Regions from separate parts of the Nonomuraea mangrovi genome, predicted to be linked through region 2. Evidence: riboswitches for the same ligand, from Rfam matches in the RefSeq annotation. Region 2 holds a riboswitch; the other holds the start of a gene.
The links. A riboswitch is a leader RNA that binds a small molecule or an ion and turns the genes downstream of it on or off. The one in region 2 is predicted to bind cobalamin.

Region 1 (7,530 bases), on a different contig from region 2:
ATCGCCCGGACGGTCACCGAGACCGACACCCTGGAGGAGGCCGTCAGGAAGGCGCTCAAGAGCATCGTCGGCACCTACGGCATCGCGGTCGTCGACTCCGAGCGGCCCAAGGAGATCGTGGTCGCCCGCAACGGCAGCCCGATCGTGCTCGGTCTGGGTGAGAAGGAGATGTTCGCCGCCTCCGACGTGGCCGCCCTCGTCCGTTACACCCGCCAGGTCGTCCACCTGGAGGACGGCGAGCTGGCGGTGCTGACCGCCGACGGCTTCCACACCTTCGCCAGCGGAGGGCGCGAGACCGCCAAGGAGCCGCTGACCGTCGACTGGGACGCGGGCCACTACGACACCGGCGGCTACGAGCACTACCTGCTCAAGGAGATCTCCGAGCAGCCCGAGTCGATCGCCAGGACCCTGCGCGGCCGCCTCGACGAGCGCTTCCACATCGCCCACCTGGGCGGTCTCAACATGGACGCCCGCGAGACCCGGTCCTTCCGCCGGGTGAAGATCATCGGGTGCGGCAGCGCGTACTACTCCGGCCAGATCGGCGCGCAGCTGATCGAGGAGCTGGCCCGCATCCCCGCCGACGCCGAGCCCGCCAGCGAGTTCCGCTACCGCAATCCGGTCGTCGACCCCGACACCCTCTACGTCGCGATCAGCCAGTCGGGCGAGACCTACGACACGCTGGCGGCCGTGCAGGAGCTCAAGCGCAAGGGCGGGCGGGTCATCGGCATCGTCAACGCGGTGGGCAGTGCGATCGCCAGGGAGGTCGACGGCGGCATCTACCTGCACGCGGGCCCCGAGGTGTCGGTGGCCTCCACCAAGGCGTTCACCTCGACCGCGATCGCCTTCGCCCTGCTCGCCCTGCACTTCGGGCGGGTGCACGACCTGTCGCCGGCCGACGGCCGCCGCATCGTCGAGGGGCTGCGCGAGCTGCCGACGCAGATCGAGAAGATCCTCGAGCAGGGCGACCGCATCGCCGAGCTGGCCAAGAAGTACGCGGTGCATCCGAGCATGATGTTCGTCGGCCGGGTGCGGGGCTACCCGGTGGCCCGCGAGGGCGCGCAGAAGCTCAAGGAGATCTCCTACATCCACGCCGAGGCCTATCCGGCTAGCGAGCTCAAGCACGGGCCGCTCGCGCTGATCGGCCCCGAGCTGCCGACGGTGGCGATCGTGCCCGACGACGAGCTGCTCGACAAGAACCTCACCACGCTGGGCGAGATCAGGGCGCGTGGCGGCCAGGTCCTCATGGTCGGCCACCGCGAGCCCGACGCCAAGCTGGCCGACGACGTGATCGTGATCCCCAAGAACGAGATCGAGCTCGACCCGATCCTGCTGACGATCCCGCTGCAGCTGCTGGCCTACCACGCGGCCGTCGCGCTGGAGCGGGATGTCGACAAGCCGCGCAACCTGGCCAAGAGCGTCACCGTCGAATAGGCCCAAGGAGAGGGCCCTCAGGGCAGCAGCAGGCCCCAGTAGAGGGCCCACGGGATCATGACCGCGCCGGCCGTGACGAGCAGGCCGAGCCGTACCCGCTCGGAGCCCCGCCCGGCCGCGCGCCAGGCGCGGGCGGTCAGCACGGTGGCGACGGCGACCGTGACCACCAGTGCCTGCAGCAGCAGCCAGAGCACGGGCCTGCCCGCCAGGACGGGTCCGGGTTCGGCCAGCTTGCCACCCGTCATGACCAGGTACATCAGGTAGCCGAAGCCGCCGGCCACCACGGCCAGCCCCGCGCCCGCCAGCACTCTGGGCGCGGGGCCCGCGGCCACCGCCGTACCCCTGACCCTGCGGACGCCGGCGGCCAGCGGGTAGCCGAGGAAGGCGACCAGGAACAGCAGGAGCGCGGCGGCCTGCACGGGAGCCGACTCCCACCAGGCGGGCGGCGGCACAGGGATGGTCGCCGACGCCTGCTGCGCCTTCGTGCCCGCCTCCGGCGGGCTCGAACGGGGCGCGCGCCCGGAGGCGACGTCGGACACCCACGATCCGACCAGCTCGGGGTAGCCGGGCGTCAGCTCGGGCGCCCTGGTGACGCCGCCGTCGGGAGTGCGGTGGGCGGCGTGGTCCGCGCCGGTGAACAGGCGGAGCGTCACGTGCTCGTTGCCGCCCTCGGCCAGGGTTCTCGCCATCAGCGGAGGGCTCTCGACCGGCGGGGTCAGCAGGTCGTGCGTGCCCCAGATCGCCAGGACCGGCTGACGGACCTTCCGCAGCACGGGCAGCGGGTCGTGCCATGGCTCGGGGAACAGCCCGCCGTCGGAGATCGCCCGGTACAGCGTGGGCACCGAACGGTCGGGCAGCGAGCCCGCGACGCCGGCCTTGCGCAGGCCCGCCGAGACCGCCCACGCCTGCTGGCGCAGCGGCTGCAGGGAGTTGGCGCCGACCAGCACCACGAACGCCACGTCGGTGGAGCGTGAGGCGGCCAGCGGCACCACCCATCCGCCCTCGCTCAGCCCCCAGAGCCCGACGTGGGCCGGGTTCACGCCCGCCTGGCGGCGCAGCGCCGCCACCGCGCCGAGCGCGTCGTCGGCCAGCTGTGAATAGGAGCGCTCGAACAGCGAGTAGCCCTCGGTGCGCTTGTCGTAGACCAGCACCGCCATGCCGCGTCTGGCGAACTCCACGGCCTCGGTCATGAGCTTGGTCCTGGGCGTGCCCGCGCCGGCTCCGTGCACGAGCACGATCCCGGGGCGCGCGCCCTGCCCGCCTCTGGGGGACAGGACCGTGCCGCGCAGGGTGAGCCCGCCGCCGCCCGCGAAGCTCACTTCCGTCGTGGTCAGATCGGCCGGCACCGGTACGGCAGGCGGCGCCCCCGTCGCCGGTACGCCGGTCGTCGGCCTGGCGTGCGCCGCCGCCGGTGCGGCCAGCGCCACCAGCAGCGCCATCGCTGAGATCACTAATCTCTTCATGTTGCCGAACCTACTCTGCAGAGAGTTATCGGCAAAGACATGTCTGCAGAAATCCTTCTGGAGGACTAGGGTGCTCGTCATGAAGGATGACGAGCCGTGGGTCCTGGACGACCCGGGCAAGCTGAAGGCCCTGGCCCACCCGATGCGCCGCGCCATGCTCCGTCACCTGGGCCTGCACGGTCCCGCCACGTCCACGACGCTCGGCTCGCTGCTCGACGCCAAGACCGGCACGACCAGCTATCACCTGCGCCAGCTGGAGAAGTACGGGTTCATCGAGGAGATCCCCGAGCGGTCGGCCGGGCGTGAGCGGTGGTGGCGGAAGACGGAGACGGGAGACATCAGGCTGCCCCATCCGGCGCAGCTCGCGCCCGAGGACCGCCCGGTGCTGGCCGAGTTCCACCGGATCGGGCTCGAGGAGGACAAGGGGATCCTGCTGGAGCTCCTGCCCGCCGCCTACCAGGCCGATCCCGCGTGGGTGAAGGTCTCGCGCGCTCTCGGCCGGATGACGCTGGGCGAGCTGGAGGACTTCTTCGAGGAGTACATGCTGCTGCTGAAGAAGTACAGCCATCGTGCCGCCGACGCTCCTGAGCAGGCCCGGCCCCTGCACATCCGCCTGCTCGCCCTGCCCGCGGACCTGCCCGCCCCCGATGTGTGACTCTCCGCCTCCGACCAATAACATGGAGTAGCGGAGGGGTGGGGCGACGGGAGGGGCCTGCGCATGCGCCGTCGGGAGTTCGTCGCGAGAGCGCTGGCCGCTATGGCGGGCCTGGCCGGCTGCGGTACGGCCACGCGCCCGACCCCGAGCTTCTCCGTCGTGCCGGGAGGGGAGGCCTGGGTCCCCGTCGCGCGGGTGCTCGCGGGGCAGTTCAAACGCGACGGCGTGGCCGAGGGAGGGCCCCTGCTGACGGTGACCGGCCTGCCCGCGATCGCGGCCGCCGAGATGGCCGGGGTGAAGGAGACGGGCACCCCGCTGGCCAGGCTGGTCGGCGACGTCGAGGTCCTGGTCGTCTCCAACGCCTCCGTCTTTCGCGAGTTCGACGACTTCGCGCGGCGGCTGGTCGCCGACCCCGGCGGCACCGTGCTGGGCGGCAGGCCGCAGGGAGAGTCCGATCACCTGCTGTTCGGACTGGTCGCGCGCGGTCTCGGCGCGGACGCCAGGGTGCTCGACTACGCGGGCTACCCCACCACGGACGATGCGGCCGAGGCGCTGCTGGCGGGCAGGGTGGGCGTCGCCGCGGGCCCGCTCGGCGAGTGGCGCAAGCGCCTCGGCAAGGGGCGTCTCAGGGCGCTGGCCGTCTCCTCGGCCGAGCGGGTCGAGGACGTCGAGGCGCCGACCCTGCTGGAGTCCGGTGTCAGGGTCGACTTCGCCGACTGGTGCGCGGTGCTCGGGCCCAAGCAGATGAGCGAACGCGATCGCGCCCGGGCGGTCGAGGTGCTCGACGAGGTCGCCCGGTCCGCGCGGTGGCTGGACGCCTGCCGCGCCAGAGGGTGGAAGCCGATCCCGCTCAGCGGCGACGACTTCGCCGCGTGGCTCGGGTCCGAGGCCGGCAGGACCCGCGAAGTGCTCAAGGACCTGGGGCTGATCGACACAACTTGTTGGGGTAGTTGCGTCCGCGGCCACTAGATGTAGGATCCTGGTCGTCGCTGGTTCGCCCGAGCAGGGCGAAGCAAAAGGGAAGCCGGTGAGATGCCGGCACTGCCCCGCAGCGGTGAGCGGGAACGACCGCCGTCACGAAGCACTGGGCCCATGGCCTGGGAAGCGACGGCCAGTAGGAAGCTGACGTACGCCCGCGAGTCCGAAGACCTGCCAGCGGTGTGACCTGTCCAAGGCCTCGAGGGAGGGCCGCGGGGTCTCGCGGCGTGCCCGCGTGCTCTCGCCTGCCTTCACGGGGTGAGCTCGCGAGGAGAGAGCGTGACGCAGATCGTAGAGGTGGATCGCCGGCTGGCCATCGAGGAGGCCGCCGCCAGGGTGATCGCCGACCCGGAGAACTCCAGGGTCGCCGCCAGGCTGCTGGCCGAGCAGATCGCGGACGAGGCCGCCGCGCACGGCGTGAGGACCTTCTCCGAGTCGATCGTGGCCACCCACGCCGCGGGTCTGCTCCAGGACGGGCTGGCCGCCTTCGTGGCGGCCAACGCCGCCGCCCTCGACGCGCTGGTGGACGAGAGCGCCGACGACAGGTTCGAGTACTTCGGCCTGCGCACCGTCTACGACCGCTACCTGCTGCGCCACCCCGAGACGCGCGGCGTGCTCGAACGCCCGCAGCACTTCCTGCTGCGCGTCGCCTGCGGTCTTTCCGCCTCGGTCGCCGAGGCCGCCGAGCTGTACGCGCTGATGTCCACGCTGTCGTACCTGCCCAGCTCGCCCACGCTGTTCAACTCCGGCTCCCGCCGTCCCCAGCTCTCGTCGTGCTTCCTGCTCGACTCGCCGCGCGACGAGCTGGAAGGGATCTACGAGCGTTACGGCCAGGTCGCCAGGCTGTCGAAGTACGCCGGCGGCATCGGCATCGCGTGGACCAGGGTCCGCTCGCGCGGCTCGCTGATCCGCGGCACGAACGGCCACTCCAACGGCATCGTCCCGTGGCTGCGCACGCTCGACTCCAGCGTGGCCGCCGTCAACCAGGGCGGCCGCCGCAAGGGCGCGGCCTGCGTCTACCTGGAGACCTGGCACGCCGACATCGAGGAGTTCCTCGAACTGCGTGACAACACCGGCGAGGAGGCCCGCCGGGCCCACAACCTCAACCTCGCCAACTGGGTGCCCGACGAGTTCATGCGCCGCGTCGAGGCCGACCAGCCGTGGTCGCTGTTCGACCCCAAGCAGGTGCCGCACCTGACCGACCTGTACGGCGAGGCGTTCGACGTGGCCTACCGGGCCGCGGAGGCGGCGGGCCTGCACACCCGTCAGATCCCCGCGCGCACGCTCTACGGCCGGATGATGCGCACGCTCGCGCAGACCGGCAACGGCTGGATGACCTTCAAGGACGCCGCCAACCGCGCCTCCAACCAGACCGCGCGCCCGGAGAACGTCATCCACCTGTCGAACCTCTGCACCGAGATCCTCGAGGTGACAAGCGACGGCGAGACCGCCGTCTGCAACCTGGGCTCGATCAACCTGGCCGCCCACCTGGCGGGCGGCACCATGGACTGGGTACGGCTGCGCGCCACCGTCAGGACCGCGGTGCGCTTCCTGGACAAGACGATCGACCTGGGCTTCTACCCGACGCCCGAGGCCGAGACCGCCAACCTGCGATGGAGGCCGATCGGGCTCGGCGTGATGGGCCTGGCCGACGTGTTCTTCTCGCTGCGCCTGCCGTTCGACTCGGCCGAGGCGCTCGCGCTGTCCACGCGCATCGCCGAGGAGATCGCGCTGGCCGCCTACGACACCTCCGCCGACCTCGCCGTCGAGCGCGGGCGTCACCCCTCCTACGGCGACACCAGGGCGGCGCAGGGCGTCCTGCACCCGGACCACTACGGCGCCGGCGACTCGCCCGAGTGGACCGCCCTGCGCGCCAAGATCGACAGAACCGGGCTGCGGAACTCCCTCATGATCGCCATCGCGCCGACGGCGACGATCGCCTCGATCGCGGGCTGCTACGAGTGCATCGAGCCGCAGGTGTCGAACGTCTTCAAGCGCGAGACCCTGTCCGGCGAGTTCCTGCAGGTCAACCGGTACCTGGTCGCGGACCTGCAGGGCCTTGGGCTGTGGACGCAGGAGATGCGCGACGCGGTGAAGCGCGCGGACGGCTCGATCCAGGACATCCAGGGGATCCCGGCCGAGCTCAAGACCCTGTACAGGACGGCGTGGGAGCTGCCGCAGAAGGCGCTCATCGACCTGGCGGCGGCGCGGACGCCCTACATCGACCAGTCGCAGTCACTGAACCTCTTCATGGCGACGCCGACGATCGGCAAGCTGTCGTCGATGTACGCCTACGCGTGGAAGCAGGGGCTGAAGACCACCTACTACCTGCGCTCGCGCCCCGCCACCAGGATCGCGCAGACGACCGTGCAGGCGGCGCCCGAGCAGGCGTTCACGGTGAGCGAGGCGGTCGCGTGCTCGCTGGAGAACCCCGAGGTGTGCGAGGCCTGCCAGTAGGCACGCCGCCCCGCACGACAGACGTTCCGTTCGCAAGGAGAAACACATGCTGCTCGACCCCGGTATGGACCTGACGCTGCGCCCGATGCGCTATCCCGACTTCTACGAGCGCTACCGGGCCGCGATCCGCAACACCTGGACGGTCGAGGAGGTGGACCTGCACAGCGACCTGGCCGATCTCGCCAAGATGTCGCCCCAGGAGCGCCACCTCATCAACCGGCTGGTCGCCTTCTTCGCCACCGGCGACTCCATCGTCGCCAACAACCTCGTCCTCAACCTCTACCAGCACGTCAACGCCCCCGAAGCCCGCCTGTACCTGTCCAGGCAGCTGTTCGAGGAGGCGGTGCACGTGCAGTTCTACCTGACGCTGCTCGACACCTACCTGCCCGACCCCGACGAGCGCGTGAAGGCGTTCGCCGCCGTCGACAACATCCCCTCCATCCGCGACAAGGCCGAGTTCTGCTTCCGGTGGATCGACTCCCTGTCCGACCTGCAGCGGCTGGAGACCAGGCAGGACCGCAGGACCTTCCTGCTCAACCTCATCTG
Region 2 (7,530 bases):
GTGAACTCGTCGAGCACGTAGAACCGGTAGGCCTCGGCCTCCAGGTCGCGCTTGATCTGCCGCCAGCCCTCCAGGGCGTCAGCCGCGTGGTCCTCCTCCGCACCGGGACGCTGGATCCACGACCAGCCCTCGCCCATCTTGTGCCAGGTCACGGGCCCGCCCTCGCCGGAGTCGCCGAGGACGCGCAGGGCCCGCTCCTCGCCGATGCGCCATTTGGCCGATTTCACGAACTGGAACACGCCGATCGGCCAGCCCTGGTTCCACGCCCGCAGCGCCATCCCGAACGCGGCCGTCGACTTGCCCTTGCCGGGTCCCGTGTGAACGATCAGCAGCGGCCTGTTCCTGCGCTGCCGGGTGGTGAGGCCGTCGTCGGGGACGACCTCCGGCTTGCCCTGCGGCATGTCAGCTCGCCCTTCTGTAGTCGCGGATGAGGTCGTCCATCCCGTCGAGCGGGATGAGCCTGGCGCGCAGTCTGGTCGCCAGGCGTGCGGCCAGGCCGAGCCTCACCGGCCCTGACTCGCAGTCGACGACGACGCTCGCCGTGCCGGTGAGCAGGGCCGCGGCGCGGTCCACATCGCCGCCCGAGGTGGCGCGGCCGTCGGTCACCACCACCAGCAGCGGCCTGCGGTCGGGGTCGCGCATGCGTTCCACGCGCAGCACCTCGGCGGCGCGCGCCAGGCCCGCCGCCAGCGGCGTGCGCCCGCCGGTCGGCAGCGCGCGCAGCCTCGCCGCGCCCGCCTCGACCGACGAGGTCGGCGGCAGCGCCACCTCGGCGGCGCTGCCCCTGAACGTGACCATGCCGACCTTGTCGCGCCGCTGGTAGGCGTCGAGCAGCAGGCTCAGGACCGCGGTCTTGACGGCGGTCATCCGCCTGCGCGCGGCCATGGATCCGCTGGCGTCGACGACGAAGAGCACCAGGTTGCCCTCCCTGCCCTCCTTGACCGTCTCGCGCAGGTCCTCCTGGCGGATGAGCAGGCCGGGGGCGGAGCGTCCGCGTTCCTTCTGGTACGGCGCGGCGGCGACGAGCGTGGCGGTGAGATGGAGCGAGCGCAGCGGGCCATGGGGGGCACGGGAGCCTGTGGTGCGGCCGTGCGGGGTGCGGGCGCGCGACCGCCTGCCGGACGCGCCGTCGCCGAGGCCCTCCACCTTCAGCCACGGCACCCGGTACGGCGCCGCCACCCCGGCCACCTGGATCCGGCCTTCCTGGTCTTCGGCTCCTGCGGGGCTCTCGTGCGGCCCTGACGCCTCCCGTGGGCGCGAGTCGCCGCGGGGCTCGCCCGCGGGGGCTCCGTCCGCCGCCTGGGTGTCGCCGCCGGATGTCGCGTCCCCGCGCCGCCCGCCGTCGGCCCGCCCGTGGCCCTGCCCGCCCTCGCCCTGACCCTCGTCCTGCCCGTCGCCCTGACCGCCGTCGCCGTCGGGACCGCCCGTGGGGTCGTCCCCCGTCGGGGGCGGGGTGTCGGGGTCGGAGTCGTCGTCGGGGTGCTCGTCCTCGGAGGTCCTGGCCAGCAGCTCCTCCAGGAGCCGCTCGTCCAGTCCGGGCGCGTCGAACGGGTCGCGCCGCCGCCGGTGCGGCAGCGACAGCCTGGCCGCCACCCGCACGTCCTCGGTCGTCACCACCCTCGAACCCCGCCAGGCGGCATGCGCGACGGCGGCGTTCGCCGTGACCAGGTCGGCGCGCAGGCCGTCCACCTCGAACGCCGCGCACACCTCCGCGATCTGCCGCAGGCGGGCGTCAGGCAACTCCACCGCCCGGAGACGGTCCCTGGCCGCCGCGATCCCCGCCGCCAGCTCCGCCTCCTGCGCCGTCCACCGCGCCGCGAACGCTCGCGGGTCGGCGTCGTGAGCCATGCGCCGCCGTACCACCTCGGCCCGTTCCGACGGCTCTCGCGACGCCCGCACCTCCACCGTCAGCCCGAACCGGTCCAGGAGCTGGGGCCGCAGCTCGCCCTCCTCCGGGTTCATGGTGCCGACCAGCAGGAATCTGGCCGCGTGCCGGACGGAGACGGCCTCCCGTTCGACGTAGCAGGTGCCGAGCGCGGCGGCGTCGAGCAGCAGGTCCACCAGGTGGTCGTGCAGGAGGTTGACCTCGTCCACGTAGAGCACGCCCCTGTGGGCGGCGGCCAGCAGGCCCGGCTCGAACGCCTTGACCCCCTCCGTGAGCGCCCGTTCCAGGTCCAGCGAGCCCACCAGCCGGTCCTCCGACGCTCCCACCGGCAGCTCCACCAGCGTCGCCGCCCTGGTCACCGCCTGCTCGCCCGGCTCGTGCGGCCCGTCGGGACACTCGGGGTCCGGCGCGGAAGGATCACACGCGAACCTGCACGCCGCCGGCACCTCCACCGGCGGCAGCTGCGCGGCCAGCGCTCTGACGATCGTGGACTTCGCCGTGCCCTTCTCGCCTCTGACGAGCACGCCGCCCACGCGGGGGGAGACGGCGTTGAGCACCAGCGCCAGCTTGAGATCGTCCAGGCCGACGACGGCGCTGAAGGGATAGGTGGCGGTCACGGTGCGGCCTTCCGGTTGACGTACCCGATCCGCCAGCCCTCCGGGGTGGCGGACAACTGCGTGAGAGAAAGAGGGGCGAGATCGAAACGCGCGGCGACGAGAGGCCCGACTCCGAGGGCGTGCCCCACCGCCGCCCGTACGGCGCCGACATCGCACACGACCATCGCGCGCAGGGCGCCCAGGCCCGCGCCGGGGGCGGGAACCTGCTCGCGCGGGTGGTCGTCAGGGACTGCGGCGTCGCGGAGTCCTTCCAGCCAGCGGACGACCCGGGCCGCCGCGTGGCTGTGGGACTCGGCGCCGTGGGGCGCCGCGCCGGGGTCGGCGAGCCAGCGCGCGAAGGACTCAGGGTCCGCCTGGGCGACCTCCTCGTACGGCAGGCCGCGCCACCTCCCGTAGTCCGGTTCGGCCAGCTCGGGCACGACCACGGGCTCGAACCCGAGCGCCGCGGCGGTCTCCTGCGCGGCCCGGCCCGGGGCGACGAACGCCGTTCCCCCGGGTCCCTCGGGGAGCGTCCCTGCCAGGAGGTGGGCGGCGTCAAGGCTTGACGGGTCGGCACGTTCCTCCCCCGTGGGGAAGCGCGCGCCACGCATGCCGACCGTCAAGGCATGCCGGACGAACAGCACTCTGGTCAGCTGACCCGTGCCTTCACGCGTTCGCCCGCCGCGGCGAACAACAGCCCGAACGCCGCCCAGAACACCAGCTGGGTGCCGAGGGAGGCGACTCTGAAGTCCCACAGCAGGGCGGCGGGGAAGCCGGCCGGCACCTCGTCGACGCGCGGGAGGAGCGCCCACGCGGCGATCACAGGCACCAGGAAGGTGGCCCCTGCCACCAGGCCCTTCGCCCACACCCCGGGCACGGTGACCCTGCGGGCGGCGGCGACGGCGATCGCGATGGAGGCGAGGCCGACGAGGACCATGACGACGTAGAGGACCGTCCTCGAGTTGATCGTTTCAGGGTCGCCCACAGCGGGGGGGTTGGCCGGATATTTCAGGAAGGGGACAAGGATGATGGCGCCGAAGGCGGCCGCCGCGGCGGCGACGGCCAGCCCGGGCTCCGACCTGGGCCCCACCCTGCCGCGCAGCCCGGCGAAGACGAGGGCGAAGACGCCGCCCACCGCCACGCCGTACAGGCCGGTTGCGAGGAAGAGCCCGGCCTTCTGCACCGGTCTGCTGACCACGGCCTCTTCGCCGTGATCGTGGGAGGCCGCCGCGCCGTCGTCGTGCCCGTGCGGCTCCGAGGGAGCGGCGGACGCGGCCGCCTCTTCGAGGGCGATGGCGGCGTCGACGCGCGGCTCACCCACGAAAAAGGCGAACGCGCCCGCGACGAGTCCGGCCAGCAGGCCCACGAGCAGGCCCCTGACCACCAGGGTTCTCACCACGGCCGTGCCTCAGTGGCAGGGCACGCCGAGCAGATGACGCCCGTCGTGCATGAGCTCGTGCAGGAACGTGCCGGTCTGCGAGATCGCGCCGTTGTCCATCAGGACGAGGTACGCGAGCAGCATCAGGACGGGCACGGCCAGCAGCCAGCGCGTGAGACGGTGGAGCGGAATAGCGGTTACGGACGTGGACAGACCACTCATGTGAAGCCTCCTCAGGGATGACGCGTCCCGCTGGTCGAGGTCGCGGCGGTCAGGTGACCTGGCTCCCGAGGGTTGTATTCCCGGATACAGTGGCGCGTCCGCACCGGCATCTCACCGGATTTCCCCTGAGTCGCCGCGAAATCTACCGGAACGTATCCCTTTCTGTGGTTCTCGTCAACATCGCCCTGTTCTTGGAGCCCATGCTTCCCGGGCGCGGAGCCTCCCGAGCCTGAACGCCGTTCCAGGATCTCCTGGCCCGCGAGGCGGACGGTTCGCCGGGTTCCGGGGGGTTCGTGAGCAAGTGGTCACGGCTATGACAACGTTGCCATTGATCTTGATAGGACCTAGGGTGACGGCGACAGCCCCCAAGGACGCCGAGGGAGACCCCGTGCCCGTTCGCCTGTTGTCCGCCGAGTCGACCGACCTTTTCGTGGGGACGGACGCGCAGCCGTACCAGGTCCTCAGGGTCACCGCCGAGCAGGGCGAGCACGACACCGGCCTGGAGGTGCGCGGTGAGGGGATCGCGGGCCACGCGATCGTGCCCGCGGGCGAGGGAACCGTCGTGGTGGAGGTTCCGCTCGAGGTGAGCGCCCCGGTGGGAAGCACGCTCCACTGCCACGTGAGCGCGGCGGGCAGCGAGATCGCCGCCGAGGTGACCGTCGAGGAGCCCGGCTGGACGATGCACATGGTGTCGCACTTCCACTACGACCCCGTCTGGTGGAACACGCAGGCGGCCTACACCAGCCCGTGGGAGCTGCTGTCGGGTGACGCGACGACCAGGCCGCTGTGGGAGCGCAACGCGTTCGCGCTGGTGGAGGCGCACCTGGCGCTGGCCGCGCGGGACCCCGACTACAAGTTCGTGCTCGCCGAGATCGACTATCTGAAGCCGTTCTTCGACATCCACCCCGAGCGCAGGGCCGACCTGCGCCGCCTCATGGCCGAGGGCAGGGTCGAGCTGATGGGCGGCACCTACAACGAGCCCAACACCAACCTGACCGGCGCCGAGACCACGATCCGCAACATCGTGTACGGCATCGGCTACCAGCGCGACATCCTCGGCGGCGAGCCCCGGACGGCGTGGCAGCTCGACGCGTTCGGCCACGACCCGCAGTTCCCCGGCTACCTGGCCGCCGCGGGCCTGACGGGCAGCGCGTGGGCACGCGGGCCCTTCCACCAGTGGGGCCCGATCAGCAAGAACTTCAGGCAGGCCAAGAACGACGCCACGCTGATGCAGTTCCCGAGCGAGTTCGAGTGGATCTCGCCGTCGGGGCTGGGGGTCGTGACGCACTACATGCCCGCGCACTACTCGGCGGGCTGGTGGATGGACTCCTCGGCGACGCTGGAGGAGGCGATGACGGCGGTCCACGAGCTGTTCGCGAGCCTCAAGCCCGTCGCGGCCACCAAGAACGTGCTGCTGCCCGTCGGCACCGACTACACCCCGCCGAACAAGTGGGTGACCGAGATCCACAGGGAGTGGGCCGCCCGCTACGTGTGGCCGAAGTTCGTCTGCGCGGTGCCGCACGACTTCTTCGAGGCGGTGAAGGCCGCGACGAGCACGTTCAGCCCGCAGACACGCGACATGAACCCCATCTACACCGGCAAGGACGTCTCGTACATCGACACCAAGCAGGCCCAGCGCGCCGCCGAGGTGGCCGCGCTCGACGCCGAGCGGCTCGCCGCGTTCGCGTCGCTGCTGGGTCTCGGCCGCTACCCGCACGCGGCGCTGGACAAGGTGTGGCGGCAGCTCGCCTACGGCGCGCACCACGACGCGATCACCGGTTCCGAGTCCGACCAGGTCTACGTCGACCTGCTCACCGGCTGGCGCGAGGCGTACGACCTGGCCGCCGACGCCCGCGACCGCGCCCTCGACGCGCTGCTGGGGCGCGTGGCCGTGGACGGCCGCTCTGTCGTCGTCACCAACACGCTCTCCTTCGCCCGCGACGGCCTGGTCAGGGTACGGCTGGAGCCGGGGCTGCGGGTGGACGCCCCCTCGGTCGTCGAGGACGGCACGCACGTCTTCCTCGCCGAGGACGTGCCCGCGCTCGGCTGGCGGGCCTACCAGGTGATCGAAGGCGACGCCGACGGGTGGCAGCCGATCGAGGGCCACACCATCGAGAGCGGGCGCTGGCGCGTCACCGCCGACCCCGCGCGGGGCGGCGGCCTGACCTCCCTCATCAGGGACGGCCGCGAGCTGCTGACCGGCCTCGGCAACGAGCTGCGGCTCTACGACGAGTACCCGCAGCACCCCGACATGGGCGAGGGCCCCTGGCACCTCATCCCCACGGGCGCGATCACCGGCACCGGCACCACCACCGCCACCGTGAGAGCCGAGACCAGCCCGCTCGGCTCCCGCCTGATCGTCACCGGCGAGATCGGCGACCTGTCCTACGAGCAGGTCGTCACGCTCAGGGACGAGCGGGTCGAGTTCGCCACCCGCGTCCTCGACCACGCCGGCGCCGACCGGCTGCTCAGGGTTCGCTTCCCCGCCCAGGTGCGGGGTGCGCTGCCCGTCTCCGACGTCGCGGGCGCGGTCGTCGGACGCGGATTCGCCCTGCCGGACGTCGACAGCGCCGAGCACCCATGGACGCTGGACAACCCCGCCAACACCTGGTTCGGCCTGTCGTCCACCGCCCGCGTCGACCTGGGCGGGGCCGGGGCCCGCGCGATCGGCGTGGCGGAGATCGTCGTCCGCTCCCACGAGGAGGCGGCCGCCGCCCGCGACCTGGTGGTGGCACTGGCCAGGGTGGGCGTGACCGCCACGACCTCCTCGGCGTCCGGCTCCAGGTACGGCTGGCTCGACGTCGACTCCAACCTGCCCGACGTGCGCATCATCCTCGGCGGCCCCGGCACCAACCCGCTGGCCGCCGAGCTGCTGTCGCGCAGCGACCCCGCCTTCCTCGACGCGCTCGAGGCGGGCGCGAGCCGGGTGTGGGTGCCCGCCGAGAAGCCGCTGGCCGAGGTGTGGCAGCCGAGCGCCGACCTGCGGGACGTGCGCGCCCTGCCCGCGCTGATCGTGACCGACCCGGCCGACCAGCTGCTGGACGGGGCGGTCATCCACGCCCTGTGCCCCGTCGGAGGCGAGGAGCTGGAGGACAGGACGGTCGCCCTCCTCACGTACGGCCTGCCGGGCTTCGCCGTCGACCCTTCGGGGGCGCTGCACCTGTCGCTGATGCGCTCGTGCACCGGCTGGCCCTCGGGCGTGTGGCTGGATCCGCCCCGCCGTACGACACCTGACGGATCGGGGTTCCAGCTACAGCACTGGACGCACGAGTTCTCCTACGCGCTGGCGGCGGGCGACGGCGACTGGCGCGCGCTCGGCCTGCCCGCGGCGGGACAGGAGTTCAGCACGCCGCTGCTGCCCCGCGTGCTCCCCGCCCAGGGCGGCGACCTGCCGCCGCTGCACTCGCTGCTGCGGGTGGACCCGCCGCGTGAGGTGCTGTTCAGCACGG

Region 1: linked by a shared signal. The riboswitch ahead of ACFSKW_RS23120 (ribonucleoside-diphosphate reductase subunit alpha) and the one ahead of ACFSKW_RS08330 (CbtB domain-containing protein) in region 2 are both predicted to bind cobalamin.

What each region holds. Positions count from the first base shown of each region.
Region 1 is NZ_JBHUFV010000033.1:1,015,080-1,022,609, forward strand. It holds gene glmS (glutamine--fructose-6-phosphate transaminase (isomerizing)) at 1-1,431, shown strand, start outside; gene ACFSKW_RS23105 (alpha/beta hydrolase family protein) at 1,449-2,894, opposite strand; gene ACFSKW_RS23110 (ArsR/SmtB family transcription factor) at 2,974-3,549, shown strand; gene ACFSKW_RS23115 (Bug family tripartite tricarboxylate transporter substrate binding protein) at 3,613-4,518, shown strand; cobalamin riboswitch at 4,523-4,720, shown strand; gene ACFSKW_RS23120 (ribonucleoside-diphosphate reductase subunit alpha) at 4,807-6,984, shown strand; gene ACFSKW_RS23125 (ribonucleotide-diphosphate reductase subunit beta) at 7,031-7,530, shown strand, end outside.
Region 2 is NZ_JBHUFV010000015.1:178,051-185,580, reverse strand. It holds gene cobO (cob(I)yrinic acid a,c-diamide adenosyltransferase) at 1-401, opposite strand, end outside; gene ACFSKW_RS08345 (VWA domain-containing protein) at 403-2,502, opposite strand; gene ACFSKW_RS08340 (histidine phosphatase family protein) at 2,499-3,092, opposite strand; gene ACFSKW_RS08335 (CbtA family protein) at 3,131-3,880, opposite strand; gene ACFSKW_RS08330 (CbtB domain-containing protein) at 3,890-4,081, opposite strand; cobalamin riboswitch at 4,113-4,242, opposite strand; gene ACFSKW_RS08325 (glycoside hydrolase family 38 N-terminal domain-containing protein) at 4,431-7,530, shown strand, end outside.